DNA from 4 places in the Bartonella sp. HY328 genome. Region 2 is predicted to be linked to each of the others. Evidence: predicted binding sites of a transcription regulator. Region 2 holds the regulator's gene; each other region holds the start of a gene.

Region 1 (7,967 bases), 970 kb from region 2:
CAGCAACATGTTTGTTGTTCACCTTGAAATCCCCTACAGATTATGCACAGCAAAAATTACAATTTTGAATCATCAATTACCAAGAGATTCATGATACGAATCAAATATGTAATTATGGTTAATATAAGAATCAGACTGGCGCAGTAAAAACAAGTCCCCCTAATGTTGTAAATCATGGCAAAGACCGGCTTTTGTGACTCATGCTTCTGAAAAGACTCAAAATTTTTTTATAAATTTTTTTTGTAATTTTTTAGGAAATTGTTATCTAGCAGTATCTTTTATAAGCGAATTAAAAAATCCTCGCTAAGTATGAACGAAAACGTCGCAAATCAGTTGACTTAAAGCGATAGCTTTTAATTTTACTAAATTAGGTTTTATATAATTTTTTATAATATCTATAACCCATCTGCTTTTGTTAAAATTTAATGAGTAAATTCTAATATGTAGGTAATAAAAGAGAGATAAGTAACTCTAAATTTTTTAAGATTATATGCCATTTGGGTTATTTGCGTAACAACTGAAAAGCATTAATTTACTAAAAAGCATAATCGTAAAATTAGAATTTATCTAAAAATTGGAGTTTTATTAATATTTGTTACAAATAGTGATAAATATGGTTTTTTGGTCTTTATCTTTTGTCAAAGCTGCTTTATGCACATTTACGAATAAATGTTTTGCGTATGGATTGACTTTTTATCAAGGAATAAAAAAATGCATAATAGCATTGGTTTACGACCAATCAGGTCGGCGATTTCTCGCACGTTTTTTTTAGGTGTGTTAGCAGTTGGTTTGGGCGCGTGTACAACAACTGGTACAACGCCAATTGATGGGCAGCAAACAACTAAAGCAACTATCAAACCACAAAGTTTTATTGAAGGGAATAAGCCACTTGATGAGCGTTATGGCCCTGATAGAGATGAGCCGTTTAAGGTAAAGCCAATCCCTAATGGTGTTATCCCTGAAAAGTTCCAACGTACGGTTGTTGCTTATCCATCACGCGAAGCGCCGGGCACAATTATTGTTGAGCCAGCCAACCACTATCTATATTTTATTGCAGGTAATGGCAAAGCTATTCGCTATGGTGTGAGTGTAGGTGCCGCAGGGCTGGGCTTCCAAGGTGAAGCAGACCTTAAAGTAAAACGTAAATGGCCACGTTGGATTCCAACCAAGGATATGATTGCCCGTGCACCAGAACGCTATAAGAAGTTTGAAAATGGTGTTGATGGCGGACCAAGCAATCCACTTGGAGCGCGCGCGCTTTATCTTTACCAAAATAACGTTGATACCTATTATCGCATTCACGGTACAACTCAACCATCAAGCATTGGTAAATCAGTGTCAGCTGGTTGCATCCGTATGGCAAATCCAGATGTAATTGATCTTTTTGCCCGTGTGCGTACCGGGGCAAAAGTTATCGTACGTTAAGATATAAAAACTGCATAATTAAAGGGCAGGAAAGAGATTTTCTTTTTCCTGCCCTTTTTGTTTTAGTGTGTTTAATAAACTGCTTTTATATTGTTGTGTTAAAGTAGCTTAATCAAATTTTTCTTTAGAATTGGCAAAGCCTTTTACCCAATAACCCGCAGCTTTAATCCAGTTTAGTGGTACATGTCGTTCGGTATTAAAGAACATGCGCAAGTGGCGTGTTACCTTTCCTTCAGCTGCAATCCAGATAAATGTCCGCTCTTGTAAACTTAGTTCCTTAACCTTTTCAAGAAGGAATTTAGGTTCATCAGCAAGCTCAACAGAGCGGTAAACCCAATGATAAGTCACATTGGCTTTTGTATTAAATTTTTGCACTTCCTGTTCATTTGCAACTGTTGCAACAACGGTCATGTCAGTGCCTTCAGGCGCTTCTTCTACCCGTCTGCCAATGGCTGGTAAAGCAGTTTCATCGCCAATTAATAGCCAAGCATTAATATTGCCGCTAATTAAGGCTGATCCACGTGGGCCACCAATGACAAGCTCATCACCCTGTTTTGCATTTAATGCAAAAGTACTTGCGGGGCCAGCATCGTGCAACACAAAATCAATTGCCAATAGGTTGGCTTGTTCGTCATAAAAACGCGGTGTATATTCGCGGCTTTGCAGAGTTAGTTCACTTTCACCAAAAAATAGTTTGATATGATCATCGGGAGCGGCAGAAACAAAACCGGCAAGATCATCACCGCCGACGAACACGCGTCGCATCAAGGGGGTTACATCTTCAATCTTTTCTACTTTTAATATGCGGCGTTTGGTTTCGTGGCGTACACGCTCAATATGCGGTGCTGTATCATTTTCTTGGGTCATGACTTATCCTAAAAATGTCGTTATATTTGCTTGATTTTAAAGCCATTATAGCTGCACAATAATGCAATTGTCTCTTAAATTTTTACATCAAACTCATCAAATTGTTCAACGCCTTTGCCTTGGGCGGTAAGGTTCATATAATGAGCCATGCGCTTTTCATCAACAATGCTTGATGTAATGCCGCGCTTCCAATAGCCAATTGCCTTTATGTCGGCTTTCGCCACTTGCCCACCACTTAAAAAGTGGTCGCGTATTTGTCGCGCTTCTTCACGCTCGCAGGCAATCCAAAGATTGGCCTTGGTTGTTGGGTTAATCGAAAGTGCTTCATTGACTAAAAAACCAGATGTGCCAGCGGCACAATCATCTGGGCGAATGAAGGTTTTATAACCTACCCCTGCAATCTTTGGTAATTCGTCTATCGCGGATTTATGGGCGCAATCAATATAAGCTGTGGCTTTTATACCTTGTGGCCAATTTTTAAAAATAGAAAATAAAGCAGGAATTGCCGTATCATCGGCAAAAAATACATTGTCTTGGCCATTTTGATAATCAGGCATATAATGCTGCTTTGGTCCCATAAGATAAATCGTGTCCCCCATTTTTTGATGACTCAACCAGTCCATAGCTAAGCTTTGGCCGTGATGAACCACAAAATCGATTTCTGCAATATTGGTTACAGCACAATAGTTGCGAATGGTATAAACGCGGGTGATCGGCTTTGCACTACCAATGGCATCCATTTCAATTCGTACAGCATTATTGGCTTGTAACCATTGATCTTGGTCTGGATCTTTAACGATGCCGCTTACACGTATCACCGAAGTAAACGGTTTGGTAATTGTTGTAATTGTCATGCTATTGCGAATGATCCTGTGTCCTGACATTTTTGCAGTTTGACTTGCATTTTGTGAGCTGTCTTTTGTGTCCATATTTGCCATTTTGCACCTACCCAAAATATTGTTTTCAGCATTGGTATAATGGCAATGTTTCACTATGACAAATAAAACATGATAAAAATACTCAAATTAAATATTGGTAATAAATTTTTACGATAATGTTCTTGATATGTTCTATGAATTTTGATAATGTAATAACGTCAGTGAATGGATGTATGGCTTAACTTACCGTTTGATTTTTTATCATGGCTAAGCACAGCCATTTGTTAATTAAGCTTTTTCAATGAAAAATGGTTGCTTATTTGCGTTAGGGCATTTCAGCAAGTTTTTGGCAGTGGTACAATGTTAAAAATTCGGATTAATCACAATCTTGTTGATAATCTTGCAAAGGCTGATAAGGCTGCCTTTGGCGATGGTCGCCAAGCCCACGCCAATGATATTATTGAAGATAGCCATATGCGGCTTCAAGCAAAGCGTATTAAAGGGCGTGGGGCAGGGCTCAACCCTGCAGGACGCTTTGAGGATAAATCAGTTTGTTGCTTTGATGATGGCTGGCAAAATGATGAAGAAATAGCACCGCTTAAAACAACAGTTCAAGTTGAAAAAGCACGCAATATTATTACAAGCAATAATTCGCCCGATCTTGGATTTGACCGTTCTATTAATCCTTATCGTGGCTGTGAGCATGGTTGCATTTATTGTTTTGCCCGTCCCAGCCATTCTTATATGGGCTTATCAGCAGGGGTGGATTTTGAAACACAGCTTTTTGCAAAACCTGATGCAGCAAAATTGCTAGAAAAGGAATTATCAAAAGCTGGCTATAAACCGAAAATTATTGCTATTGGTACCAATACCGACCCCTATCAGCCGATTGAAAAAAAATGGGCGATTATGCGAGAAATTTTGACCGTTTTAAATAGGGCAAATCATCCGGTAAGTATTGTGACTAAATCAGCTTTGATTTTGCGTGATGTTGATATTTTAAGTGAAATGGCACAAAAACGGTTAGTGCGAGTTTGCATTTCACTTACCACATTGGATAGTAGGCTTTCACGAGCAATGGAACCAAGAGCTGCAACGCCAAAACGCCGGCTTGAAACAATAAGGCAATTACATCAAGCCAATATACCGGTTTCCACATTAGTTGCGCCAGTTATTCCCGGTTTAAATGATCATGAGATTGAAAATATATTAGAGGTTGCAAAGGAAGCGGGGGTTCATGATGCTGATTTTGTCATGCTGCGTCTGCCTTATGAGGTTGCCCCTTTGTTTAAAGATTGGTTATTGCGAGAATATCCCAACCATTATCGTAAAATTATTTCAATTTTACGCTCTATGCGTGGAGGCAAGGATTATGATGCCGATTGGCAAAGCCGCATGCGCGGCACAGGCCCCTTTGCCGAACTGGTTGCTCGCCGTTTTGCTATGGCATGTCAAAGGTTAGAAATTGGCAAGCGTCGTATGGCTCTTTCATTTGAAAATTTTGAACCGCCGATAAAATCACCCATTCAATTATCGCTATTTTAGAAATTAAGTGTTCTTTGTGTCATGCGATAGAACATTGATCAAATTTTATAGTAAATAGTAAAATATTCTATTCGTGAGGCTGACATTAGAGCGCATTTCGATCTGATTGGATCAGATCGGCGCTCCAATCCATTGTTTACACCGCGTTTTTTGTCCGAAAACCGCTTCACACTTTTCGGAAAAGCGCTCTAAATCGGTGTTTGGTCAACCTTGTTGTATCTTTTTTAAAAGTGCAATATTAAAACTAGGATGATAAATATATTTGTATTTCAGATAAATATATTTTTAGCAAAAGACTAGTTTAAAGTGCATGTTATATTGGGGTAGGCAATGAACTTTTTAAAAAAACTGTTTTCAATAAAGCAAATGGAAACTTCAGAGTTATGCGTAGTAGATGATATTGCTCCAGATTTTCTTCAAGTAAATGAAAATGTCAAATTCGATAAAACGAGACTATTAAATTTTCGTGGCCAATATCCTATCCTTATTGAGTGGGGCGTTGATGCTTTGCGCAAATTTTTTAAGGAAGATGAGACTGCTATTTTTAATCAAGTTTTAGCAAAGTTTTGGTTGCTGCATTTGCGTGATAGCTTGGGAGCAGGTTATAAGCTTTATCAAGGTGATAATATTTTTTTAATTTCCAATCAAGATGAGCGTATCATCAAGCTAACTATGGATTTTTTGAAAAGTGGGCGTGAGCGCGTTTTAAAAGCCTTGCCAGGCCTAGCTGCATCATCTGGTGATATGCTGGCAATCATGATAGATGAGGGCGAGCAATATTATGATTACACTGGCAAATACAATACAGTTAAAAGCCAAATAATTTTAAGTTCGGGCGTTTTTATCAATTCAGTTTTGCCGCATTTTGTCACCAATGAAACCCAGCTAACTTTAGTAGAACCAACTATTATTCATGAGCTAACCCATTATTATTTGGCCCATCTTGAATTGCCGCTCTGGCTAGATGAAGGTCTTGCAGTTAATGTTGAGCGGGTTATTGCAAAAAATGCGCCGCCTGCTGAATATCTAGTTGAGCTTTATGAGGAGCATCTTGCCTATTGGGATTATCGAACTATTCACAAATTTTGGAATGGAATGGCCTATAACCATTCTACTAAAGCAAAACTTGCTTATGATTTAGGGAGGATGATGGTTTATCATCTTGCCAAGCAAAAAAACGAGTTTAAATCATTTGTCGAAGATAGCAACCGCTATGATAGCGGAGCAAGTGCAGCTAAACGTCATTTTAAAATGACACTTGGCCAAATTGTTTGCGCATTGCTTAATAAGCCATATAATCCGCGTTGGGACCCTAAAGAGTGATGGCTTTTTATAAGTTTTATTCACAATTATTTATAAGTGATTTTATTTATAAATAATTGTATTTATTTATGTTTAAAAAAAATGCCCCTCATAAAATGAAGGGCAAGTATTTTTCAATTCTAAAATTTTACATTATTTCTTTTCTTCGGCTTCCAGCGAAAAATTAACATTAATCACTTTACCTAGCCAAGAGCCATCTCCATCATTTTGCGCACCAATACCAAATAATAAGCGTTCAATCTTGGCACTTCCTGAAACTTTAGCAATGCCATTATCATTGGTAAAGCTAAATGGTACTTCTATTGGCTGGCTTACGCCACGAATAGTAATATTACCTTTGCCAATAAAATTTTCACCATTGGCACTAAATTTATCAAGAGAAACGCGAATTTCGGGATATTGTGATGGATCAAGCCCATCTGGATCAGCAATGCTACCCGATACAAAAGAATCTTCATAACTAATTGAGCTTGCAACAAGAACGATTTCGGCCTTGGCATTTTCCAGCTGGTCGGGTGCAAATGTTACATCAGCATGCCAGTTGCCAACCTTACCTTGTTTTGCTGCGCCAGAAAAATCAAGACTATAGCCAAGTGTTGACTTATCCATATTGATAACCCAGTTGCCAGCATTTGATGGTGAGGCGATAGGCGTCGTGTTTGAAGTGGCGTTTCGACTTTCTAACTGGCTAATGGTTTGACGTTGTGCAATGATAACGCCAATTAATGCAGGCACAATAACTACTAATAGCATAACAGGCCAGCTCAATGCTTTAGCCTTTAAATGTGCAAGACGCTTGGTGGGCAACATACGTGAAAACTCCGCTTGACGGTCAATAAGGGAATGCTTTACCGCGCCAGCAACATGCAAAAACAACAAAAGAACAAAGGCATAGGCAAGCACCATATGTGCATTTAATGCAAGGTGGGAAAAAGCTTCATCCCGTAGAAATGGCAGGTTTGGCCAAGGCAAAGATGGGCTTAAAAATAGAAAGGTAGGAATGCGTACGGTGGTTGTAGAAACAACGACCCAGCCCAAAAGCGGCACTGCAAGCATTAGCCCATAGAAAAAAATACTAACTGCACTTGCTGCTAATGCTTCAACTTTTAACATTGGGCCTTTTTTGGGCGGCTTATTCATCAAACGCCATGCAATACGAGCAAGGGTTAAAAATAATACTAGAAGACCTAGGGTTTTATGCCATTGGAAAACATAAAAGCGAGTACTATCTGAAATACCACCAAGACGTACCATTAAGAAACCACCCGCAATATTCAACAAAATAAGCGCAGCGATAAGCCAATGCAATATCATAGCGCCAGTGCTATAACCTAAAAGCTTAGTTTGCGAGTGATTTGACATGGTCAAAATATCCTATAGATGCAATTTTAAGAAGCCACAGATTGATTGTGGTTATTAAAATTAGGATATACCCTATTTCAAACGAATAATAAGTGCGTTTTTTGTGAACAATATGTCAACATAGCTTATATTATTTCTAAAAAAAACGACAATAGTCAGCAATTAAATGTACAATAAAGAGGCTTGTCTTAATAATTGGCGCCGTGCCGCTGTTATTCACAAACGGCAGCCTTTTATAACGCTTTTTTGTAAAATATTCGGGATAGACTATAAAAATCTAGCTTTCACTGCGTTCTTTTTCAAACTCATAGACGCGGCGATCCGTAAAGTTTTTACGCTCATCTAAAATCGGTTGAATAATATCACGTAATTGCGGCTCACGAATAAGCATGTCATCCAATTCTCCCAATTCATTCATCGCAATTAACCGCAATATATCATCACGAATTTCACCGGTTTCACTGCGCGGTAGCGTTGCAACTGGCTGCACCGCCTCAACCTTTTGTCCTCTTAAAAGATTGCGGATTTGCTTTTCATCAAGATTATCGGTTTCGGCGAAGACATAAA
Region 2 (7,967 bases):
TCCGCATATGACCATTCAATTTCTTGGCAGACGGTAAATGGTTCTTGCCAAATATTTTTGTCATTTTTATATGGATTAGTAAACTCAATAAAAGGGTCGATTTCTTTAAGCTCAGCTAATTGTCCCGATACGCCAACAATTGCTTTATAGCCCTGTTCTTTATATATTTGTTCAAAATACGGGCGATGCAAATGGTTGAAGACTACTATAGAGTTGCCTTGTTTTAGATTAAAAACGTTAAGGATATCTTTTTTTGTATGCCCATATGCTGTTAACGCACCATGAATATCAGCATGATCTTTCTCATTGGAGCGACGGTACCAACTGTAAATGCCTTTTTTATACAAATCTTTTTGTATTTTTATATCTTGATTAAGTGCAGTTAATATTACAACAAGGCCAGGAGACTCATAGTCTATACCGTTTAAAATAAAATTACCGTCATTAAGAATGTTATCGGTATCACGTTCACCCTAATGGTTTTGGGGACAAGTAATTCAATTTTCATATTGCTAAGGTAAAGGACATTTGGCAGTTATTAAAATCTATATCAGAAGCACTTGTTTTAGATATATGAAATAATAAAACCGTAAATAATAATATTCTGATTAGTATGACCACGATAAAATCCTTAATAAATCTAATTTACCAATATAAATATTTTTTAATAATAGGCGATAACATTATAGAATTTTAAATAATTATATATATTATACTTATATCAATAAATAATATTTAAATATAGCTTGCTAGCAACAATTTATTTTGGATGACACATAGGTCAATAATGCGATGATAAAATTAAAAGATTATAAAGAAGCATTATTAAGGCGAGGAAATGTATTGAGAGTAAAAGGCATATATCCTCATGAAGCGTTTGTTGACTTGATGATCTTTGAAACACAGAAAGCAATTTGTCCGCTAGGTCTTATAGTTACAACTGGGTATAAGGCTGGTTTAATTCTACAAACATATCCTGAGGAAGCTTATGCATATCCATTAAGCGGCATATATAAGCATTGGCTAGTAGAGAACTGGATAAAATGGGGGTATCCAAGCTGCGATATTGATGATGTATATATTATAGAACGTTATTTTACCGCAACGGTCTGTTTTTAATTCGGTAAAATTGGGCTGCCCGATTTTAAAAGGCTTAATGCCGGTTTTGCTTGGTTTCTTTCATTGAGCAGCATTGAAAACTAAATTGATAAATTTTAGCATTATTGAAGGTTTCATTGCAAATATCTCGGTTAAGCACTTGGCTTTTGTGTCGAGAGCCAATCTTGCAGCTTTTACCAATCCCTTTTACTAAAAACAGACGCATCGCCACCAAGTCATTTATTCATAGCTTTTGAAGGTTGAAAGCAAGCATATTTTGCTTTTGTTTTTTTAAATGGAGATTAGTTGTCTTTTATAAAGTATTAAGGCTGAGGAGGCGGTCATTTGCTAGCTTAAAGGGGAGGGGCTTTTAGTTGATAATTGTCAACTAGTCTCGCCTTATTGTTTCAATGAACATTGGCAACCTAAAAAGAAAATGTGTTGCTATCTCAATCTCAATCTCAATCTTTGCCAAGGGAATGGATTGGCAAAGAGTTTATTCTCCTTAAAAAACTTGCGAAAAAGGAATGATTGCTATTTGATGCGATTATAAAAAACTAAGGCCAATACCTTAAAAATTATTTTCCCATGACAAGAATATTCCCACATTACCTTTGTAATTTTTAAATATAGCTTATCATCGACATCAATAGCGCCAAGCCTAATAACTGCGGAATAATCCTACCAACTTTCCTTGAATATTAACGCGATTGGCTGGTAGAATGCGGCTTTCATAAGCGGGGTTTGCCGCCTCCAGCTCAATAAGATTTCCCTTTGGCTTATAGCGCTTCAAGGTTGCTTCTTCATCATCAACCAAGGCAACCACAATTTCGCCAGTTAGTGCCACGTCAGCCTTACGGATAATCACCGTATCGCCATCATGAATACCAGCTTCAATCATCGAATCGCCCTTAACCTCAAGGGCATAATGTTCGCCCTTGCCAATCATATCAATTGGCATAGTAATGCTGCTTGTTTGGTGCTGAATTGCCGATATGGGTACGCCAGCTGCAATTCGTCCCATAACAGGAATGTCAACATTACTATTAGCAGCGACAAGGCGATTAGCCGAAATTGTGCCATTGCCAGTGACTGTGCCATTACCAGCGACTGGAAATTTCGATTTGGCAAGCGAATTTGGCGAAGCCAAATTGCTATTATCCGCCATGCTGCCATAATTATAAGAGGGGCGGTGGGGCATATCGGGAAGTTTAATAATTTCCATTGCGCGGGCGCGGTTTGGTAGACGGCGAATAAAACCACGCTCTTCCAATGCGGTGATAAGCCGATGAATGCCCGACTTAGATGCTAGTTCAAGCGCATCTTTCATTTCATCAAATGATGGCGGTATTCCTGTTTCTTCCAGTTTTTCATGGATGAACATCAGCAATTCACGTTGTTTGCGCGTTAACATAAAAACCCCATAAGTCGAATCATTGGCACAAATAGTGAACATATCATATATGTTCCACTATTGTTCTGCAATAGGGGCAAATAATTTAAATTAAATTGCAATTTTGAAGTGGTATTGCATTTTTATAATTTGTTTAAGTACTGTTTTTATTGGCTTATTGGATTTGATGTTTTTAAACAAAAATGCCGGCTGTGTTAGCCGGCATTTTATCAAAAATATTGCATGTTGAAGAATTAATCTTCTTCATTTTCAAACATTTGCACTGGCTGGCTTGGCATGATTGTTGAAATAGCATGCTTATAAACCAATTGCGAATGACCATCTCTACGCAATAAGACGCAGAAATTATCAAAAGAGGTGACAATACCGGTAAGCTTGACGCCATTTACCAAGAAAATTGTCAATGAAATTTTTTGCTTTCTTACGGCATTCAAAAATAAATCTTGAAGATGTTGCGCCCGTTCTGCCATTGTTTTTACCTTTTATTGCGAACCGCATAACTAATTATTTTTATTTCATAGCATGCTAACAGCAAGGGCTGTCAAGTTAAATTCAAAATTATTACAATATATTACAAAATATTTTGTTTTTTGGCTTGTAATTGTAGGATTTTCGCCGCTAACGCTTTTGGTTTCGAGCAAAGATCGGCCGTTGGAGCGGTTGGCGTTATTTATGTTCAATTGGTTTAAACGCCCATTAATAATTATTGAATTGATAGGGCCTATACTCGCCTTAGTTTTGCGCTTTGTTCATTACTATGTAAAAATTGTTGCGGCAAGCTGTTCAGCAACAGTTCAGAATAATGGGCTATCTTTAAGGCAATGATACGAGGTTACTTTTATGAATAAGATTTCGGCACTTTTTTTGACATTGCTTGGAACGGCGTTGATAGCGCCATCGGTTGGTTATGCAAAAATGACAATTTATACCAATCCGCCAGCAGCTGCTGCGCCATTGCCACCAGCGCAACCAACACAACCCGCACCGCCACCACCGCCAGCACAAAATCAATATCCGGAGCGTCCTGTGCAGCCTGCACCACCACCAAGTGGTAATCGTCCGCAGCGCCCGATGCCACCGCAAAATGATAGGCCAATTGTTGTGCCAGGTCCCGTTGCGCCGCAATATGACAATGCCTATCCGCAGCGCCCAATGCCGCCACAATATGACCGCCCACAATATGATAGACCGCAATATGATAGACCGCATCCTCCGCGTCCTATGCCGCCGCAAGATAGCCATGGCTATCCCTTAGACACAAGACCAAATTATCAAGGACCAAATGGTCAAGATTACGATAGGCCAATTTATAATCCAAATGCACGGCCGCAATATAACCGACCAAATTATAACCCACCACGGCCAAGGCCACAAGACCAACGGCCAGTTTACCGTGATGATGATAGGGGCTATTATGATCGTCCATCGCTCTATTAAGAGTGGTGATGAAATAAAGTTAGTTTAAAAGTCAATTAAGGCTGGAAATAGACAAAAATTGGAAATGGTTTTGCCAATTCTAATAGTCTATTTCCAGCCTTTTATTATTTGTTACTGGTAAATATTGGGTATAAAACCTGTTATTGCATTAATCAACTGCCATAGTTTTTTGCCAACTGAGCCAAAATTTATCCCTATTGCTGCATGCAGATAAAATTTATCTCAAATGCAATGAATGTAAAAATTTGTTTCGGTTGTGTGGCATATTTTAAAAACCCTATCGGCGCAAAATAACTAGAATAAGTTTAAATTCCTGTAATCGGCTAACAAGTGCATTTTGCTATTTTGATTGCGGGGTTGGACATGACGGATTATTTAACCAATATTGCAGGTGAACTTAATAGCAAATTCGCGCGCTTAACTGTTCTTGAGCGCCTTGAAGCCGTTGCCACATCTTTTCCTAAGGGCTGTGTTTTTACCACCAGTTTTGGCCTTGAGGATCAAGTTCTTACTCATTTTATCGCGCAAAACCGTCTTGCTATAAAAATTGTTACCTTAGATACGGGGCGCTTGTTTCCGCAAACCTATAGTCTTTGGCAGGAAACAGAAGAAAAATACGGCATTAGAATTAAAGCAAAATACCCCCAAAGTGAGGGGCTAGAAGCATTGATTGATGATCAAGGCATTAACGGTTTTTATTTTTCGCCTGATATGCGCAAACAGTGCTGCTTTACCCGAAAAATCGAGCCTTTAGGCCGCGCATTAATCGGGCAACAGCTTTGGGTAACCGGTTTGCGTGGTGATCAATCTGCAGCACGTCATGATTTGGCATTTGTATCGTTTGATAGTGGTTACAATCTTATTAAAGCAAATCCGCTTTATGATATGAGCCGCAACGATCTTGTATTGATTGCGAAGCAAAATGACATTCCGATTAATAGCCTACACCAGGAAGGCTTTTTATCTATTGGCTGCGCGCCATGTACCCGCGCCATACGCGCTGGCGAGGAGGAGCGTGCTGGCCGTTGGTGGTGGGAAACTGAAACTGCCCGCGAATGTGGCTTACATGTGCAAAATAGCCATTCCTTGTCCGCAAAAACCACCAATCAAGCCCAAGCAGCTTTTGAGAAAGTTTGACAATGTATTTAGAACAAAGCGGCCAACCGCAAAACCCAAATAAACACCTAAACTCAAGTAAAAATCATGCTTCTCAAAGCCATTTGCAACGCCTTGAATCGGAAGCTATTTTTATCATTCGTGAAGTTGCGGCAACGGCTGATAATCCGGTAATGCTCTATTCCATTGGTAAGGACTCTGCGGTTATGCTTCATCTTGCCATGAAAGCCTTTTACCCCGGTATTCCGCCATTTCCATTGCTGCATGTGGATACGGGGTGGAAATTTCGTGAGATGATCGAGTTTCGCGATGAAACGGTAAAGCGTCTTGGTTTAAACCTTATCGTTCATAAAAATGAAGAAGGCATCAAGGCAGGAATTAACCCTTTTGATTCAGGTTCGCGCATCCATACCGATGTAATGAAAACAGCAGGCTTAAAGCAGGCATTGGACAAGTATAAATTTGATGCCGCCTTTGGTGGTGCAAGGCGAGATGAGGAAAAGAGCAGAGCAAAGGAACGGGTTTTCTCGCTGCGCTCAAGCGAACACCGCTGGGATCCTAAAAAACAACGGCCAGAGCCTTGGTCATTATTTAATACGCGCAAAAATAGTGGTGAAAGTTTTCGAGTGTTTCCATTATCCAATTGGACTGAAAAAGATATTTGGGATTATATTGCTTTGGAAAATATACCGGTTGTGCCGCTTTATTTTGCCAAACCTCGCCCTATTGTGCAGCGTGATGGCATGCTTATCATGCGTGATGATGATCGCATGGTTTTACGCGATGGTGAAAAGATTGAGCAATTATCAGTGCGCTTTCGCACTCTTGGCTGCTATCCATTAACGGGTGCCATACAATCAACTGCTGCAAATCTAGATGATATCCGCGAAGAAATGCGCCTATCTCGCACATCAGAACGGCAAGGCCGCGCGATTGATAAGGATGGCAATGCTTCCATGGAACAAAAAAAGCAAGAGGGGTATTTTTGATGTCGGCTGCTTTGAAAATAGATCATTCACCTTCTGATGAAGTTTCACCATCTGATGAGGTTTTAAAGTCATCGCTTGATGTTTCTTTGCCAGTACAAATGCCGCAACAACGCTCGCTATTGCGCTTTATTACCTGTGGTTCGGTCGATGATGGGAAGTCCACCTTGATTGGCCGGATTTTACACGACATTGGCGCTATTTTTGATGACCAGCTTGAAACATTGGAGCAAGATTCGCGCAAATTTGGCAATAAGGACGATGTATTAGATTTTGCACTTTTGGTTGATGGTCTTGCTGCCGAGCGCGAGCAGGGCATTACTATTGATGTGGCTTATCGCTATTTTTCAACGCCCAAGCGTTCCTTCATCATTGCTGATACACCAGGCCATGAAGAATATACCCGTAACATGGCAACGGGCGCATCAAGTGCTGATCTTGCTATTATTTTGGTGGATGCGCGAAAAGGCATTTTGCCACAAACCAAACGCCATTCCTTTATAACCTCAATGGTCGGTATCCGCTCGGTTATTGTTGCGGTTAATAAAATGGATCTCGTTGATTATGACGAAGAAACATTTCAACGCATAGAAAAAGACTATCGGGCATTGCTGCCAAGTTTGAATTTTCAAGATATTATCTTCATTCCAATGAGTGCCAAACTTGGCGTTAATGTCACCCAAAAAGATGATAAGCTCAGCTGGTATCAAGGGCCAACGCTGCTTGATTATTTGGAAGATATCACGCCATTGACATCAAGTATTAATTTTGATGAGCCACCGCGTTTGCCCATTCAATGGGTTAATCGTCCCAATCTTGATTTTCGTGGGTTTTGCGGCACGTTGAGCAGCGGTGTTTTAAATGTCGGTGATGAGGTAAAGTCCCTGCCAAGTGGTCGTACAAGCCGCATTAAGGAAATTATTGCCCCATCAGGCTATGTAACCCAAGCCATAAATGGCGATGCAATAACTGTTACGCTTGAAGATGAGATTGACAGTTCGCGCGGTGATGTTTTGGTGCGCCAAGATGATCCCATCCGCCCATCTAAAACGCTTAAGGGTGAAATCCTATGGATGAGTGAAACACCATTGGAAAATGGTCGGCGGTTGATTTTAAAACTTGCTAGTAATGTGACACCTGCAACCACGGACACAATCGAGCAAAAATTTGATATTCACAGCTATAAGGGTAGCCCTAGTCAATCGCTGCAAATGAATGAGATTGGTCATATTTATATCACGGTTGAAAAGCCAGTGGTGGCAACGCCTTATAATGATAATAGGGGGCTTGGATCTTTCATTTTGATAGATGCGATAAGCAATGAAACTGTCGCCCTTGGCGTTGTGCGCAATTGCTTTGATTATAAGTTTTCAAATGATGAAACTGAAAAGGCGACAGATACACCTACCTTATATCATCTGGCACAAATTTGGCTAAATGCGCCGCTCAGTAAAGCACCTGCAATTATTTTGCTGCGTGCCATTGCCTCGCTGGTACTTGCTGCTATTCCATTGGCTTTTGGTGCACCAGCATTGGCCGCTTGCGCAATTTTTGTGGTTGATTTTCTATTTCGCCCATTTTTACGACTGGTTATTGATGACCATACTAAAACAGGGCAAAATGACTTTGAAGAAGGTGCTGGCATTTAAATCAGGCAGATCCTTAACTGCTTTTTAACAGTTGAAAAAAAAGGGGCAAAGCTCCCTTTTTGGTTTTAATAAGATAATTTTTGCTAGGTGTTGTTTGCTTAAAATAACACCTAGCAAAATGTTCACCAGCCAAGCATTGATAATTATATTTTATGCCGATAGAGTAATCCTATCGGCTATTTGCATCTTGACCTGTGATAAACTATTAATAATCATTGATCGATCTATTATTGGTTTCCCTTTTTTTTGCCGTAGGATAAAATACAA
Region 3 (7,967 bases), 1.2 Mb from region 2:
CCTGACAACTCGTACCAGTAAAATATAAATTAAAGCGTGGTTAATTTTAACCCTGCATGCGAGCGTCTATGGCTTCCCGTTTTATTGCATGGGAAGCAATATCTTAGCTCGCTTTACCTTAAATTAGAAACATGTGACTTTTCAATCAACCATTTTTTTGGGTAAACAAACTAGAGATACAGACAACGAGACAACTGAAGACAACTTATAAGCACAGCGCATGCAAAACACCAAACGCAAAGCAGCAGCTTATATAAGGTTGAGGGTTTTTAAATGGTATCAATTGATATTTTTTTGCAAGGCAACCAAATTAATGCAATTGCTAAGGCAATAAAAACAGCGAAAGCGTCACGCCCTACTATCACAGCCCCACACGGACTATCGTAAGGAATCCAAATAAAACTTAACACAGCCTAGGATAAGCATATTTTAATTAATGACATTAGTATATTTTTATAATATAACTTTTATTTGATAATACCGAAATATATCATAAGAATTTTTATGTTGCAGAGGTAAAACTCTGCAATAGCAAGGTGTTTGGCTTAACGCCCCCCGCTTGAAGCTAAATACCTTGCTCCTCATTTTATTCAGCTGTATTTAATTCAACATATTTGAATTGGGTATGCAGATAAAATGACTGCTTGTTCTTAGCACAGGAACAGCACAGGATATCTGGTTTGTCACCCCGAACGGCCAGGTATCCTGTTGGTTCCGTGACATAATTCTAACCAATTAGATCGATAATATTTATAAAAATCAAAACCAATTTTTTGGCAGTACTCAAGATCAATGCCTATTGATTTTTTATCGCCTGCATTTTATTATGACGCCGCTCATTAAAAATAAGCCAAAGATTTCGAATATAGATAAATAAGCCTGCGCCCTGCCCTAAAATGAACACTGGCTCTTTACGGCTTATGGCGTAAACAAATAAGATTAGACCACCGCCAAGCGAAAAGAACCAAAATGCAACCGGCACTATTGATCGCTTCGCTCGTTCTGATGCCAACCATTGCACAACAAAACGCATGGTAAACATAAGCTGTCCACAATAGCCTATTACTGCCCACCAATCCATTTGCGCCACAAAAACTTCATGGAACCAATCGCCAAGTGCATTAAACATTTTAGTTATTCCCTTTGACTTCGTCTAATTTGGGGGCTTCATCTAATTTTGTCGCTGGGTTTAACTTTATTTCGCTAACCTTTGGTACAATTTTAAATCTACGGCGTAGCCACCATACTCCAAACAGATCAAGAACACCAACTAAGGCGCGATCCAAAATGCCATAATTTGACTTGCCGTGCACCCGCTCGCGATCAATAACATCAAGATGTCCAACTTGATAGCCTTCACGCAGAACAAGGGCGGGCAAATAGCGATGCCAACCATTAAAGTAAGGTAGTTTTTTGAAAATATCAGCACGTACTGCTTTTAACCCGCAGCCAGAATCGCGCGTGTTGTCCTTCAATATAGCTTGGCGCAAACCATTGGCCATACGTGACGAAAATTGCTTTAACTTTGTGTCGGTGCGCTTCAACCTTTGCCCTGCCACCAAACCCAAGCTTTCACCACCAGCAATGAGCTTATCAACAAGTTGCGGTAAGTAAACTGGGTCATTTTGCCCATCACCGTCGAGGCTAACAATAATACTGCCTGATGCAGCATAAACACCTGAACGAAGCGCACAGCTTTGCCCAGATGAGCGATCATGGCGAATATGGCGCAGAGGTTTTCCGTCCTCCATACGCGAGGCCAAAAGCTTTGCTGTTGCATCAGTGGAACCATCATCGACCACCAGCACTTCATAGTTGCGCCCAGTCATTGCAGTGTCAATTTCGTCTAATAAAAAACCTAGGTTTTCAGCTTCATTACGGCAAGGTATGACAACAGAAATTTTCTTATCTGGCAAAGATATTATCCTTGACTTTATAGCATAAAGCCACGAATTCTATCTGGCCTAATGCATTGGGTTAAATAAATTTATAAGCATCTATAAAGCACAATTTGGTAAAGAATAACTTTTAATCCAATCTTTTGCTTATGGCAGTTATCTTTTAACCTAGCGATTTTGCACTCCAATATTATAACAAGACGCATATTTTACATATTATCATAAGCTGAGCTGCATTGGTAAAAACAGTTCCATCTTGGCTATAGGCGTCTTTTTTCAGCATTTCTTCGATTTGTAAAGTTTTTTTAGCAACAATTGATGTTTTCAGCCATTTTTCACTGGTCGAGCCAACAAAACCACCTCAATATCATATGATAATTATTTGATCATCATCTGTTTTTTGCGCGGTGAAGCACTGTAACCACTCACCAATAGTAAGATTTTTAATCATATTATAATGCCCTTGTTGATTGGAAAGGCGCGTTAAAAATGGGCTGGGGACATCTGAGCCCAAACGAAATTTTTCATATAAGAGATGGTATCTAATTAGGCTTTTGCTCAACTTGCTAAAAATAGCAGCTTTATCAACAAATATTTTGGCCGCAGGTGGGATTTTCAAATGTGGCATTGCACTTAACCATGTGCCGATAAGGCCAGGCGCATAAATACAAACGCCATTATTTTCAGGAAGATCTTCGTGTAGAATTTCGCTCTTGCTTAGCGCATAAAAACACGTTGTAAAATTGCTCAGCGAAAGTGGAATTTTTACACCATAAGGTATGAGAAGCACTGCGTCCTTAACGTCAACTAGTTTAAAATCATCCATGTTAATTGCAGTTTAAATCCATTTGGTTAAATTTTATAGCTATTATAAACAAAGAGTTGCGAGCTCACTACAGATTTTCTGAGAAAATTGTTAAATTGAAAAAAAATCAAGCAAACGCAAAAAAATATGAAAAAATACTTGCCGAACAAAAAAAATTGCGACACTATGTGATGTAATTAGCAAATTCAAATCCATAACAGTTTTAGGATTTACACTTTCACGTCTGGCGAATAATTGTAATTTTAAACGCCGTTTTAAATCCTATTCATTTTTGTAAATCTGAAGGTGAGAGACTTTTTCTTTCACCGCATCAGAGGGGAAAACCGGGTGACGGAAATATCCGCACCCGGTTTAAAGTGGTTATTCCCATGATTAAACTTTTTAAGAAATTATGCTTTTTAGGGTGTTTCTGCCAGCGAATAAATTAATTTACGCCGCAAGATAAGCGCATCACTACGACCATCGGGTGAGCGATAATAGCCTGCGCGTCTGCCTACTTCTTCAAAACCAAATCTTTTATAAAGTGTTATTGCAGCAATGTTGTTTTCGTCAACCTCTAAAAAAGCACTTTCAATGCGGTGGTGATAAAAATGACGTAACAAAGCATGCATAAGCTTTCGCCCAACGCCATCACCGCGATGATCTTTATCTACGGCAATTGATAAAATTTCAGCCTCATCCGCAACAAGTCGTGCCAATACAAAGGCTACCATATTATCAGGCTGCTTTATAGGACGGGCGGATAAGCCAAAAATAGTGCTATCTTGCAAAAAATTGTAAAAAGCATTTTCATCCCAAGTCTCAAAAAATGAACCTGCATGCAAACGATGCAAAGCCTCCACATCGTCGAGAATTAAAGGGGCGATGGCCATATTGCGTCTCATAAAGGGTAATCTGGTCATGCTCGTCCTAAATCAAATTTTACTAATATATGCCAACTCAAAAATGCATTTGAATAAATCACCCTTTATCCAAATCTATGAATTTGCGCTTCATATCATAATTGTATATAATTTGCATCCTATTGAATACTGGCTTTAAATTTTTGTAAAATATGCAAGCCTATATCGCTCTATTAGCGCTTCAAACACTTTACAGGCGCGATATTAAGTCGATCAAATAAACTAGCCAATATATAATTATGCAATAAAGTCAAAGCATTATACACTGGACAATAAAAATTGCTCATAAAGCAATAGTTAAAATGTATTTTAAAGGAAAAATAAGTGGTACGGTTGATAGGAGTTGAACCTACGACCTCTGGTGCCACAAACCAGCGCTCTAACCAACTGAGCTACAACCGCACAAAGAATATTAAATTCTGTTTGCGTGACATACGTAAATTCACACTCATTTGCAAGAGCTTTATTCTATTTTTTTTAAATATCCTGTTAAAAATATAAAGATTGGCGGCACCTTGATGGGAAATTTATGCATATAAGCCTTTTAAAACAGCAACAAAAGTCTTTAAACTTAGTCAGTAAAATTGTAAAGAATCGATATAATAATGCGTAGCAATGTCTTTTTATAAGGACGACTTAGGATCACCTACTTCAAATGATATAGCAGCAATATAACCAACTACTTTAAATAATGCTTGTTTTGATTATACGCGAACAGAACCCAATCAACAAAATTTAAGAACGAAGCCTTTAAATAGATATATTACATAGAACTAAAATCATATTTCAGATCCATAACTTAAACTTTAGGGTGACATTTTTTAACTAAGCATCTTTTCGTTTCCCTTTTGTTCACTTATTATGATTACCATGCTATACAAAGAGCAGATAAAGGCATGGTTTAAAAATGATTCGAATTGTTGGCATAGATCCAGGTTTACGCAATACCGGCTGGGGCATAATTGAAAGTGAAGGCAATAAGCTTAGTTTCATTAGTGCTGGCACGGTTAAATCTAATGATAAAAGTGATCTTGCTTCAAGGCTTTGCCAATTGCATGATGGTTTATATGAGGTATTGCGCAAATTTGTGCCGAATGAAGCCGCGGTTGAGCATACTTTTGTTAATAAGGATGCAACCGCAACACTCAAATTGGGTCAAGCACGCGGCATTGCCATGCTGGTGCCTGCTCTTTATGGCTTGCCTGTTAGTGAATATGCGCCTAATGCTGTTAAAAAGGCAGTAATTGGTGTTGGTCATGGCGAAAAACAGCAAATCCACATGATGGTAAAGGTTTTAATGCCCCGCGCAACCTTCGATTCCAGCGATGCGGCAGATGCCTTGGCAATTGCTATTTGTCATTCCCATAATCGCCAAACATTGGCATTAAAAGACCGCATGCGGGTAAGTGCATAAAGGTGAACATATGATTGGTAAGCTAAAAGGTATTATTGACGACATTGGCGATGATCATATCATTCTTGATGTCCATGGTGTGGGCTATGTTGTCTTTTTATCTAACCGCACGCTGGCGACCTTAGGCTCGTTAGGGGAAGCGGTAACGCTTTTTATTGAAACCCATGTACGTGAAGATTTTATTCGTCTTTATGGTTTTACCACCAAGCTTGATCAGGAATGGTTTAAAATTTTGCAAAATGTGCAAGGCGTTGGTGCAAAAGTTGCCCTTGCAGTTATTGCAACCTTGAGTGCTGGCGAACTTGCCAACGCTATTGCCCTGCGCGACATTGCGATGATTTCACGCGCCCCCGGGGTTGGCAAAAAAGTAGCAGAGCGTATGATTACTGAATTACAAGGCAAAGCACCAGCTTTTTCAACCATTAGCAATGAAAATTTTGGCATGCTTGAAGATATTGGCAATGCAAGTGCCCCCTCCTTTGTTGCTGATGCTGTTTCGGCACTTACTAATCTTGGCTATTCACGCGAGCAGGCAGCCAATGCCATCGCAAGCGCCTTGAAGCAAGCTGGAGAAGAAGCTCCGTCTGCCACCCTAATCCGGCTTGGGCTTAAGGAATTATCAAGGTAAATAAATATGGAAAAGCCCGATAGATTGATTGCAGCCGATAAACGCGGTGAAGATGCAGATACAAGTTTACGCCCGCAAACCCTTGATGATTTTGTTGGTCAAGCTGCAGCGCGCGCTAATCTTAAGATTTTTATTGAAGCCGCGAAGGTGCGCAATGAAGCATTGGATCATGTTTTATTTGTTGGCCCTCCCGGTCTTGGTAAAACCACCCTTGCACAAATCATGGCAAAGGAATTAGGCGTTAATTTTCGTTCAACCTCGGGTCCTGTTATCGCTAAGGCTGGCGATCTTGCTGCGCTGTTAACCAATTTAGAAGAACGAGATGTATTGTTTATTGACGAAATACATCGTTTAAGCCCAGCGGTTGAAGAAATTCTGTATCCTGCGATGGAAGATTTCCAGCTGGATCTTATCATTGGTGAAGGACCAGCCGCACGCTCGGTCAAAATTGACTTAGCACGCTTTACTCTTGTTGCCGCCACCACCCGTCTTGGCCTGCTCACTACGCCACTGCGTGACCGCTTTGGTATTCCAGTACGTCTTAACTTCTATACGGTGGATGAATTGGAACTCATAGTACGGCGTGGTGCCCGTATTATGAGTATGCAAATTAGCGATGATGGTGCCCGCGAAATTGCCCGCCGCGCTCGTGGCACGCCGCGTATTGCTGGCCGATTATTGCGCCGCGTGCGTGATTTTGCCTTGGTGGCAAAAACCAATATTATTGATAGTAAAATTGCCGATGAATCCTTATCGAGGCTCGAGGTTGATAATCTTGGGTTAGACCAACTCGACCGCCGCTACCTATTTATGATTGCCCAAAATTTCGGCGGCGGCCCCGTAGGTATTGAAACCATTGCCGCAGGATTATCAGAGCCGCGCGATGCTATTGAAGATATTATCGAACCTTACCTAATCCAACAAGGCTTTATCCAGCGCACACCGCGTGGCCGTGTGTTGACGCAAAATGCATGGCGGCATTTGGGTCTGCGCGCGCCTGAAAATATGATTGGCGCTGCTCAAATTGGACTTTTTGATGATGAAGAAAGCAATTAACCCTGCTTTACGTCATCCGTCAAAAACGCAATAGAACCGCAAAAACAAAAAGAGAAATAACTATGATAGATATCAGCGACACTCAAAAAAATATTGCCTTTTGCGGCGAAATTAAAGACGGTATTCATCAGCTAATGGTGCGGGTTTATTATGCAGATACCGATTTTTCAGGCGTCGTCTATCATGGGCGCTATCTTGAGTTTTTTGAGCGCGGCCGCACGGAATTTTTACGCCTTTCTGATATTCACCATCACATCATGGCAGAAGCTGGCCCCAATGAAGCAGTGGCTTGGATTGTGCGCCGCATGTCGCTTGATTTTGCCTCACCTGCTAAAATCGACGATGTTTTATGTGTTGAAACCACAATCAGCCATGTAAGTGCGGCACGGGTTAAAATGCAGCAGCGAATTTTACGCGGTGATAAATTATTGGTTGGCGCCGAGGTGGAGGCAGCAATTATCAATGCTAATGGCCGCCCTCGCCGCTTACCCCTTGCATGGATAGAGCGCTTTCAATAAACTTGATCTATTTATTGAGCTAATAGCCTCCCTAAGGCTGACGTTGCCGTTGTTTATACCACAAGATACACTGTTAAATGTCCTAAAGAATGGCATTATGGATGCCAAAAAATTAAAAGGATTCTGTGATGTTACCAGAAAAGATGACTGCTATTGAAATCAGTGCTTTTGGCGATCCGTCTGTATTAAAGCCTTGTGAAGTTCCCATCCCCAAACCTAAGGCCAATGAAATATTGGTAAAAATTCATGCTGCTGGCGTTAATCGCCCCGATGTTGCGCAGCGTATGGGCGTTTATCCTGCCCCTGATGGTGCTTCCCCCCTGCCCGGGCTTGAAATTGCTGGCGAGGTGGTCGCCATGGGTAATGAGGCAAAGCGCTTTAAATTGGGGGCACGTGTTTTTGCACTTATTGCCGGTGGTGGCTATGCGCAATATGCCACCGTTGATGAAACTATGGCCTTGCCAATGGCAGACCACATGGACTATGTCACAGCTGCTGCAATTCCTGAAACATTCTTCACTGTTTGGAGCAATGTGTTTGATCGCGGCGGCCTTAAAAATGGTGAGACATTGCTTATTCATGGTGGCAGCTCGGGCATCGGCACAACGGCCATACAACTTGGCAAAGCCTTTGGTGCAACAGTCATTATCACCGCAGGATCCAAGCAAAAATGTGATGCCTGCCTTACGCTTGGTGCAGACCATGCAATAAATTATAAAGAACAA
Region 4 (7,967 bases), 320 kb from region 2:
ACTAAATTCAGCGTTAGGTCAGGACGTGCTCGCACAATATTTGTTCGCAGTAGAACTAGCACACCCAATCCAAGCCAATAATGCAATCATACAAAGCATTTTAAACCCATAGGTGGACAAGAACCATGGCCGATTTAAAGCCTTTTATCAATAAAGTCGCGACGGCTACGCCGTTAACACAAGATGAAGCAGAACAGGCTTTTACAATAATGATGTCAGGGCAAGCGACCCCTTCACAAATCGGCGCGTTCTTAATGGCATTAAGAGTGCGCGGCGAAACAATTGAAGAAATCACCGGCGCTGTTAAGGCAATGCGGGCTAAAATGCTGCCGGTTAAAGCACCTGAAGATGTCATTGATATAGTGGGCACTGGAGGTGATCAATCTGGCTCTTACAATGTTTCAACTGCGACTGCTTTTGTGGTGGCAGGCGCAGGACTACCAGTGGGCAAACACGGCAATCGCGCTTTGTCATCACGCTCGGGCGCAGCAGATGCATTAAAAGCATTGGGCATAGACATTGACATAAATGCCGAACAAATCGCAACATGCATTGCAGAAGCTGGTATTGGCTTCATGTTTGCTCCAACTCACCATTCTGCCATGCGCCATGTAGGGCCAGCACGGGTAGAATTAGGCACGCGAACTATTTTTAATATTTTAGGGCCCCTTTCAAATCCTGCTGGCGCAACCCGTCAGTTAATCGGGGTGTTTTCCCCCTATTGGCTTGAGCCTGTTGCTCGTACTTTACAAGCCTCTGGCTCAAAATCATTATGGGTTGTACATGGTGATGGCATGGACGAATTAACAACATCTGGCGAAACTGAAGTCGTTGCCATCAAGGATGGTGTTTTTTCACGCTTTATCGTGACGCCCGAAGAAGTTGGATTAAAACGCGTCAGTAAGGATGACTTAAAAGGGGGCGATCCTGAATATAATGCGGCAGCATTAAAGCGTGTCCTTGAAGGTGAAAAAGGTGCCTATCGTGACATAGTGCTTTTAAATGCAGCGGCAAGCTTTATTATTGCCGATAAGGTTGCCAATTTGTCTGATGGCGTAGAGCTTGCACGCGAAAGCATTGATAGTGGACGCGCCTTAAATAAGCTTCAGCTTCTTATTTCTGTTTCCAACCGGCAGGAAGCCGTATTATGAGTGATATTTTAAAGAAAATTGAAGCCTATAAACTTGTCGAGATTGAAAAATCTAAATCAATAACATCTCTTGATGATTTAAAAGCAAAAATTTTAGAACTGGATAAACCTCGTGGCTTTGCTAATGCATTAAGGGCAAAAAATGCTGCTGGGCTTTTTGGTTTAATTGCAGAAATCAAAAAAGCAAGTCCATCTAAAGGGCTAATTCGCGAGGATTTTAACCCTCCTTTGCTAGCTAGTGCTTATGAAGAAGGTGGAGCTGCTTGCTTGTCGGTACTTACGGACTACCCGTCGTTTCAGGGTAAACCGGAATTTTTAAAGCAAGCACGTAATGCTACTTATTTGCCAACAATAAGAAAAGATTTCTTATTTGACACCTATCAGGTATATGAAGCACGCGCCTTGGGCGCAGATTGTATTTTAATCATTCTTGCAGCCATTGATGATCATTGTGCTAAGTCTCTTGAAGATACCGCTTTAGAACTTGGTATGGATGTTTTGATTGAGACTCACAATGAAGAAGAAATGGAACGGGCCTTACGACTAAAATCAGAAATGATCGGCATAAATAATCGTAATTTGCGTGATTTTCATGTTGACCTAGCAGTCACAGAGCGACTAGCACCAATGGTGCCAGAAGACAAACTTTTGATTGGTGAAAGTGGAATTTTTACCCATGACGATTGCTTACGATTAGCCAAAAGCAATGTACAAAATTTTCTGATTGGTGAAAGTCTTATGCGGCAGGATAATGTTGCATTAGCGACCCGTCAATTACTTGGTATTTAAAGTGTTTGGCATTTAAAGCTTAAAATAAGGCAGTAGGAACATAATATGTCAAATAAGCTTACCCATATTGATGAGCATGGCGCTGCTCACATGGTTGATGTTGGCCAAAAAAGTGAAACAGACCGTAAGGCCGTGGCTGAAGGCTGTGTCATCATGGCCACAGAAACGCTCAACGCGATTAGCGAAGACCGTATTGCAAAGGGTGATGTATTAGCTGCTGCCCGTATTGCTGGTATCATGGGGGCTAAAAAAACATCAGATCTTATTCCGCTATGTCATCCACTTATGCTTACCAAGTTAAGTGTTGATTTGGTGCCAGATGCCACTCTTCCGGGTATAAGAGTTAAAGCAACTGCGGCTCTTACAGGCAAAACTGGCGTTGAAATGGAAGCATTGACTGCCGTTTCTATTGCCTGCCTTACTATTTATGATATGGCCAAAGCGATTGATAAATCAATGACGATTACCAATATTGAGCTTAGTGAGAAAACCGGCGGTAAATCTGGAGACTGGCATAGGTAAAAGACTAATTATTTTATTTTCGTCAATATTCTTTTCTTTTTATGTGCAAGCGCCAAATAAAAATCAATAGGCTTTAAAAGCAAAGAATTATCGGGCGTTGTTTCAATTAGATGATAAGATAGGATAGATAATGGCACTTATGACAGTTGATGAGGCCCTTCATCGGTTAACCGAAAAAGCAACTCTTTTGGAAAGTGAAACCATTGATATCAGCTTTGCCGGTGGTCGTTTTTTAAGTGAGCCTCTTTTAGCCAAGCTTACACAACCACCTTTTAATTCATCGGCAATGGACGGCTATGCAGTCAAATCAGATGAGGAAATTGCGGCAGGAACTCGATTCAAGGTTGTAGGTGAAGCAGCAGCTGGCCATATTTTCAAAGGGAAAGTCAATAAAGGCGAATCCATTCGTATTTTTACTGGTGCAGCAGTACCCGAAGATGTTAACAGTGTTATCATACAAGAAAATATCAACAAGCTTGATGATGGATTTATTGAATTAACCCAAAATAGTGCTGCCCATGCCAATATTCGTCCTGCTGGAGGTGATTTTACCAAAGGCGATGTGATTTTACCGGCAGCTACGCAGTTAACTCCATCCGCAATTGGTCTTGCCGCAGCCAGTGGCCATGCTACGGTTTCAGTTATTAGATCACCTCGCATTGCTATTTTATCCACTGGGGATGAATTAGTACCAGCTGGAACGATACCGGGGGAAGGACAAATTGTTGCTTCAAACGGTTATGCTTTGGCACAATTGGCGATGGATCATGGCGGTGAAGTTATAGACCTTGGTATTGTTGCCGATAATCGCTCGCAAATTCATTCTGCTATTCAAGCGGCTAAGCAGCAAAAAGCCGATATTCTGATTACCAGCGGCGGTGTCTCGGTCGGTGACTATGATCTTGTTCAAGAAGTCATGCAGGAAGCTGGCATGGAACTTGATTTTTGGAAAATTGCCCTTCGCCCTGGTAAGCCATTAATGTTTGGTACCATCAAAAATGGTGAACATAATATGCTCGTTTTGGGACTACCTGGTAACCCTGTTTCAGCAATTGTGACAGCAACACTTTTTCTTTTGCCGATGATGGATAAAATGCGTGGCAATCAATCTGCTCAACGGATAATGAACGCCAAACTAACCAAAGCCCTTAAAGCGAACGGCCCTCGCCGCCATTATATACGCGGTACAATGAAAAGCGATGAGCAAGGCATATTACACGTCACTCCAGCGGCTTCAGCTGATTCATCATTGATGAAAATAATGGCCCAATCTAATTGCTTGATTATCAACGAGATCGATGCACCTGCTTTAAATATTGGGGACACAGTTAAAATACTTATTCTTTAAACCAATACAAAAATTTTGGCTTTAGCAAGCAAAACACATTTTATAATAACCATGTTATATTATGTGTTTTTGCAGTTTTTTATTTTTATGGCTTAATTAGTTTAATATTTTTTTTAATCGGTTATATTTACTATAATTTATTCAAAACCGAATGTAAAATACCAAATTCTCAAATTGCATATCTGACATGCTAAAGGTTAATTTATGAAGATTTTTTTAGTTTCATTAATACAAGCATTCGTTTTATTATTTATAGCCAATTTATCAATAAGTTATGCGCAAAACTCAAATACGCAATCTTCCATTGCTGCAAGTTCATCATTAGATGTAAAGGCGTTCAGTGCTCGTTTTAAAAAGAGCTTTGGCAATAAAGCTAATGTAAACATTGGTGGCATAACAACCGACAATCAAAATATTACTTTAAAAGATATCACGATTAGTGGTGATGTTTTAACACCCAATACAAAGTTTAAAACAATTATTTTTCAAAATGTAAGAGCTGTTCCTCATGGCGGCTTTTTAGCTTCTAATGTCTTGATTGATTCGATTATCTATCAATATGAAAAAAGTACTCTTTTTGTAAACACAATACGCTTGACTGGTGCCGCGCTTCCCCCAAATGAAGGAATATATAACCAAAATATTGGTTTTAGCTATGATATTGGTAGCTTTAAAACAATAGAATTATTTGATGACAAAAATAAACTTCTTGGGTCACTCCAAAATGGTGACATTAAGTTAACCCGTTCCATTCGCCAAAATCCAGTGAAGTTTCATATAAAAATAGCTAATATAACTGTTGAAGTAAAAAACTTTCCTGATGGTACATCACGAACGGACTTCATAAATATGGGTTATAGTCGTGCAACCGGAAATCTTACCCTTAGCGGTGCCTATGGTGGCACAAATGCACTATTGCAACTGGATCAGTTTAGCCTGAATCTTAATAAGGGTGGTCAGCTCAACGCCAAACTGAAGATGGATGGCATTACGATAGATTCCCTCCTCACCCTTTTAACTTTACAGCGTGATAATGATCATGGAAAGATTGATAAATCTCGCATGGCGTTAGGCATGCTTAGCCAGATACAAAGATATAATTTTTATAGCGGATCGTTCATTTTCATTGATAAAGGCCTAACAGATAAATTAGTAAACGCGCAGTCAAAGCGGGAAAAGAAAACGCCAACGCAGCTAAAATCTGAATGGGCCAGCGGTTTGCCAGGTTGGCTTTCATTTGCTAAAAAGACTAGTTTTTTTGACCAAGCAAAAAATGAAATGATTACATTTATAAATAACCCAAAAAGTTTGCGTTTTGAGCTAAAGCCTATGGGACGCACTTCGCTGGTAATGTTGGCTTTAGCTGGTAAAATCAATCCTGAAAGCCTCATTAAACAATTAAAGCCATCGCTTCACGCTAATTAACAAAATTTCCAAATAGCACAGAAGCCACCTATATTTAGCTTGGAAAAAGTATTTTAACTTAAGCGAAATTTTAATAGGTAATCTAATGCATTAATGCATTCTGGTTACCTATTAACGATTCTTACTATATTAAAATTTTGGCAAGAAAATCAATTATCTAAGAAATCATCAAATCAGTTGAACATAAAAGCTTTGAAGCTATTTGTTTTTATTCGCCCGAACAAACAAGAACAAGAAATGAACAAAAAATAAAAAATGTTTACTTTCAGACAGTTATCAGTATTGCAAAGCTAGAACAAATAGTGTACAAATGATTCATGTGAATAATTAATCCAGGGTTTAAAAATCCTGAAAAGGTGGTGTAAGATGTCTCAGAAAACATTACGACTTGTTGAGGATAATACCGTGGATAAAACCAAAGCATTGGATGCAGCTCTGTCCCAAATTGAGCGGGCATTTGGCAAAGGCTCGATTATGCGTCTTGGCCAAAATGATACTGTTGTAGAAATTGAAACTATCCCAACTGGGTCTTTATCACTTGATATTGCACTTGGTGTTGGCGGCCTACCTAAGGGACGTATTGTTGAAATATATGGTCCTGAAAGCTCTGGTAAAACGACTATGGCACTTCACACCATAGCAGAGGCTCAAAAGCTAGGTGGTATTTGTGCATTTGTTGATGCAGAACATGCGCTTGATCCAGTTTATGCTCGTAAACTAGGCGTTGACCTAGAAAACCTTTTGATCTCGCAGCCCGACACTGGTGAACAAGCATTGGAAATTACTGATACTTTGGTGCGCTCTGGTGCAGTTGATGTATTGGTTGTTGACTCTGTTGCAGCTTTAACGCCAAAGGCTGAAATTGAAGGCGAGATGGGCGATAGCCTTCCTGGCTTGCAAGCTCGTTTGATGAGCCAGGCATTACGTAAGCTAACAGCTTCGATTTCACGTTCAAATTGCATGGTTATCTTTATCAACCAAATCCGCCATAAGATAGGCGTTATGTTTGGTTCCCCTGAAACCACAACCGGCGGCAACGCTCTTAAGTTCTATGCATCTGTGCGTTTAGATATTCGTCGTATTGGCGCACTAAAAGATCGTGATGAAGTTGTCGGCAACCAGACTCGTGTAAAGGTAGTTAAAAATAAGTTAGCTCCTCCATTCAAACAAGTTGAGTTTGATATTCTTTATGGTGAAGGTATTTCAAAAGTCGGCGAGCTTGTTGATCTTGGTGTCAAAGCAGGAATTGTTGAAAAATCTGGAGCATGGTTTTCGTATAATTCACAACGTCTAGGACAAGGGCGGGAAAACGCTAAACAGTTTTTGCGTGAGCATCCTGAAGCAGCACAGGAAATTGAAACAGCTTTACGACAAAATGCTGGTCTTATTGCTGAGAAGTTTTTGGAAAATACAGGTCCAGAAGCAGATGATGAAAGTGCAGTAGGTTAACACCTATTTTAAGATAACTAATCGTAAAAGAGAGACAATTAAAAATGTTGTTTCTCTTTTTTACAATCTGGTCATTGAAAAACTCAGATTGCATCTTAACTTTTTCTATTTGACATATAATGTAAGTCTATTAGCTTTTTGTGTACATTGTTTTAAATCTGACATAGGAAAAATTACGATAATCCTTTTATGCTTATTTAAATATAAATAGCTATTTTTTTCTAAGGCAATGTAAATTGAAAGTTAGGCCTACCAACTGTGAGCATTAGACTCTTGAAATAATGTTCAATATAATATTGAACATTATTTTTAATAAAAATTCATTATTTTTTTATCAATTATAAAAAATAATATTATTTAAACTCGTTTTGTGCAGTATTTTGTACTGTGTTTTTACCATTGCGTTTCAGCTTAACACCTACAACAGGCACCATATCCTCGGATACTTTTACGGATAAAGTAATATTCATAGTATCATTATCAGCCAGATGTGCGGTCATCGTACCATTGATATTTTCGCGAACCAAACCAAATACCATGTGCTTTTTGCCAATGCGACCCGATGTGATGTCCATACCATCTGCCTTAGCACCATTATTAAAAGTACCTTGGTAACCTTTTTCAATGCGAACGACACGCGCTTTAACTGCTTGGCTAAAAATTCCTACACGGCAAGAACCATCTAAAGCCATACCAACCTTTGTCTGTTCTTGTGCGCCAGAAAAAACACAGGTAAACTTTGTTCCTTTATATTTTCCAGCAACAACTTCGCCTGCCCCAGCCCACTGTCCTTCAATTTTTTGAAAAAATACTTCTTCAGCATCATGAGCTGCACCATGCGCAGAAGATGAGCATATAAAAGCTGCAAAAAGTGGCAATAGAATTCTTTTCATTGAAACAGCTTTCCTTTTTACAGCATCACCGCACGCGAAAATTACAATAGCTAATATTGTAACTTAAACACCCTAAGGACAGAGAATTTTGATTTAACGCAAGGGAATAATGTTAGAGATTCTTGAATTTAAAAATCGCAAAAAATGGTTAATAAGATATTTCATTTTGGCGTTTAATTGAAAATTATTTGCCTATACTATCATGCGCGAAATCTTCATAGTTTCATTTACGCATTAATCCTTATTTGAAAAATTAATTAGGTCACCAGCAAAATCTCCGATAGTTGGACGCTTTTCCCCATCGAAAGGAAATGGTCGAAGAGCATCCATTGCGGCAATGCCAATACGCGTTGTCATTAATCCATTAACGACACCTTCACCTAATTTAGCT

The links. Region 2 encodes LexA, which represses DNA repair genes until DNA is damaged. Its sites were predicted from a motif close to TGTTCNNNNTGTGTTCNG; they were not measured.
Region 1: N5852_RS10565 (PA0069 family radical SAM protein) is a predicted target of LexA. The motif match lies at 3,348-3,365, and genes of this name have one in related genera.
Region 3: ruvC (crossover junction endodeoxyribonuclease RuvC) is a predicted target of LexA. The motif match lies at 4,465-4,482, and genes of this name have one in related genera.
Region 4: recA (recombinase RecA) is a predicted target of LexA. The motif match lies at 5,461-5,478, and genes of this name have one in related genera.

What each region holds. Positions count from the first base shown of each region.
Region 1 covers NZ_CP104883.1:2,463,421-2,471,387, reverse strand. Annotated here, with positions in the region: gene N5852_RS10585 (D-alanine--D-alanine ligase) at 1-22, opposite strand, end outside; gene N5852_RS10580 (L,D-transpeptidase) at 712-1,425, shown strand; gene N5852_RS10575 (siderophore-interacting protein) at 1,534-2,292, opposite strand; gene N5852_RS10570 (siderophore-interacting protein) at 2,367-3,230, opposite strand; gene N5852_RS10565 (PA0069 family radical SAM protein) at 3,531-4,715, shown strand; gene N5852_RS10560 (hypothetical protein) at 5,046-6,038, shown strand; gene N5852_RS10555 (cytochrome b/b6 domain-containing protein) at 6,171-7,400, opposite strand; gene N5852_RS10550 (serine/threonine protein kinase) at 7,678-7,967, opposite strand, start outside.
Region 2 covers NZ_CP104883.1:1,488,850-1,496,816, forward strand. Annotated here, with positions in the region: gene N5852_RS06330 (hypothetical protein) at 1-347, opposite strand, end outside; gene imm45 (Imm45 family immunity protein) at 793-1,119, shown strand; gene lexA (transcriptional repressor LexA) at 1,760-2,512, opposite strand; gene hfq (RNA chaperone Hfq) at 2,746-2,982, opposite strand; gene N5852_RS06350 (hypothetical protein) at 3,353-3,949, shown strand; gene N5852_RS06355 (phosphoadenylyl-sulfate reductase) at 4,313-5,086, shown strand; gene cysD (sulfate adenylyltransferase subunit CysD) at 5,089-6,054, shown strand; gene cysN (sulfate adenylyltransferase subunit CysN) at 6,054-7,700, shown strand.
Region 3 covers NZ_CP104883.1:2,661,949-2,669,915, forward strand. Annotated here, with positions in the region: gene N5852_RS11410 (lipid-A-disaccharide synthase N-terminal domain-containing protein) at 797-1,129, opposite strand; gene N5852_RS11415 (glycosyltransferase family 2 protein) at 1,131-1,916, opposite strand; gene N5852_RS11420 (hypothetical protein) at 2,266-2,724, opposite strand; gene rimI (ribosomal protein S18-alanine N-acetyltransferase) at 3,123-3,626, opposite strand; tRNA gene N5852_RS11430 (tRNA-His) at 3,952-4,028, opposite strand; gene ruvC (crossover junction endodeoxyribonuclease RuvC) at 4,534-5,040, shown strand; gene ruvA (Holliday junction branch migration protein RuvA) at 5,051-5,668, shown strand; gene ruvB (Holliday junction branch migration DNA helicase RuvB) at 5,675-6,724, shown strand; gene ybgC (tol-pal system-associated acyl-CoA thioesterase) at 6,787-7,242, shown strand; gene N5852_RS11455 (NAD(P)H-quinone oxidoreductase) at 7,371-7,967, shown strand, end outside.
Region 4 covers NZ_CP104883.1:1,806,317-1,814,283, forward strand. Annotated here, with positions in the region: gene N5852_RS07660 (peptidyl-prolyl cis-trans isomerase) at 1-112, shown strand, start outside; gene trpD (anthranilate phosphoribosyltransferase) at 126-1,151, shown strand; gene trpC (indole-3-glycerol phosphate synthase TrpC) at 1,145-1,939, shown strand; gene moaC (cyclic pyranopterin monophosphate synthase MoaC) at 1,985-2,461, shown strand; gene glp (molybdopterin molybdotransferase MoeA) at 2,592-3,809, shown strand; gene N5852_RS07685 (aq_1923 C-terminal domain) at 4,014-5,234, shown strand; gene recA (recombinase RecA) at 5,601-6,683, shown strand; gene N5852_RS07695 (hypothetical protein) at 7,037-7,576, opposite strand; gene N5852_RS07700 (YcjF family protein) at 7,811-7,967, opposite strand, start outside.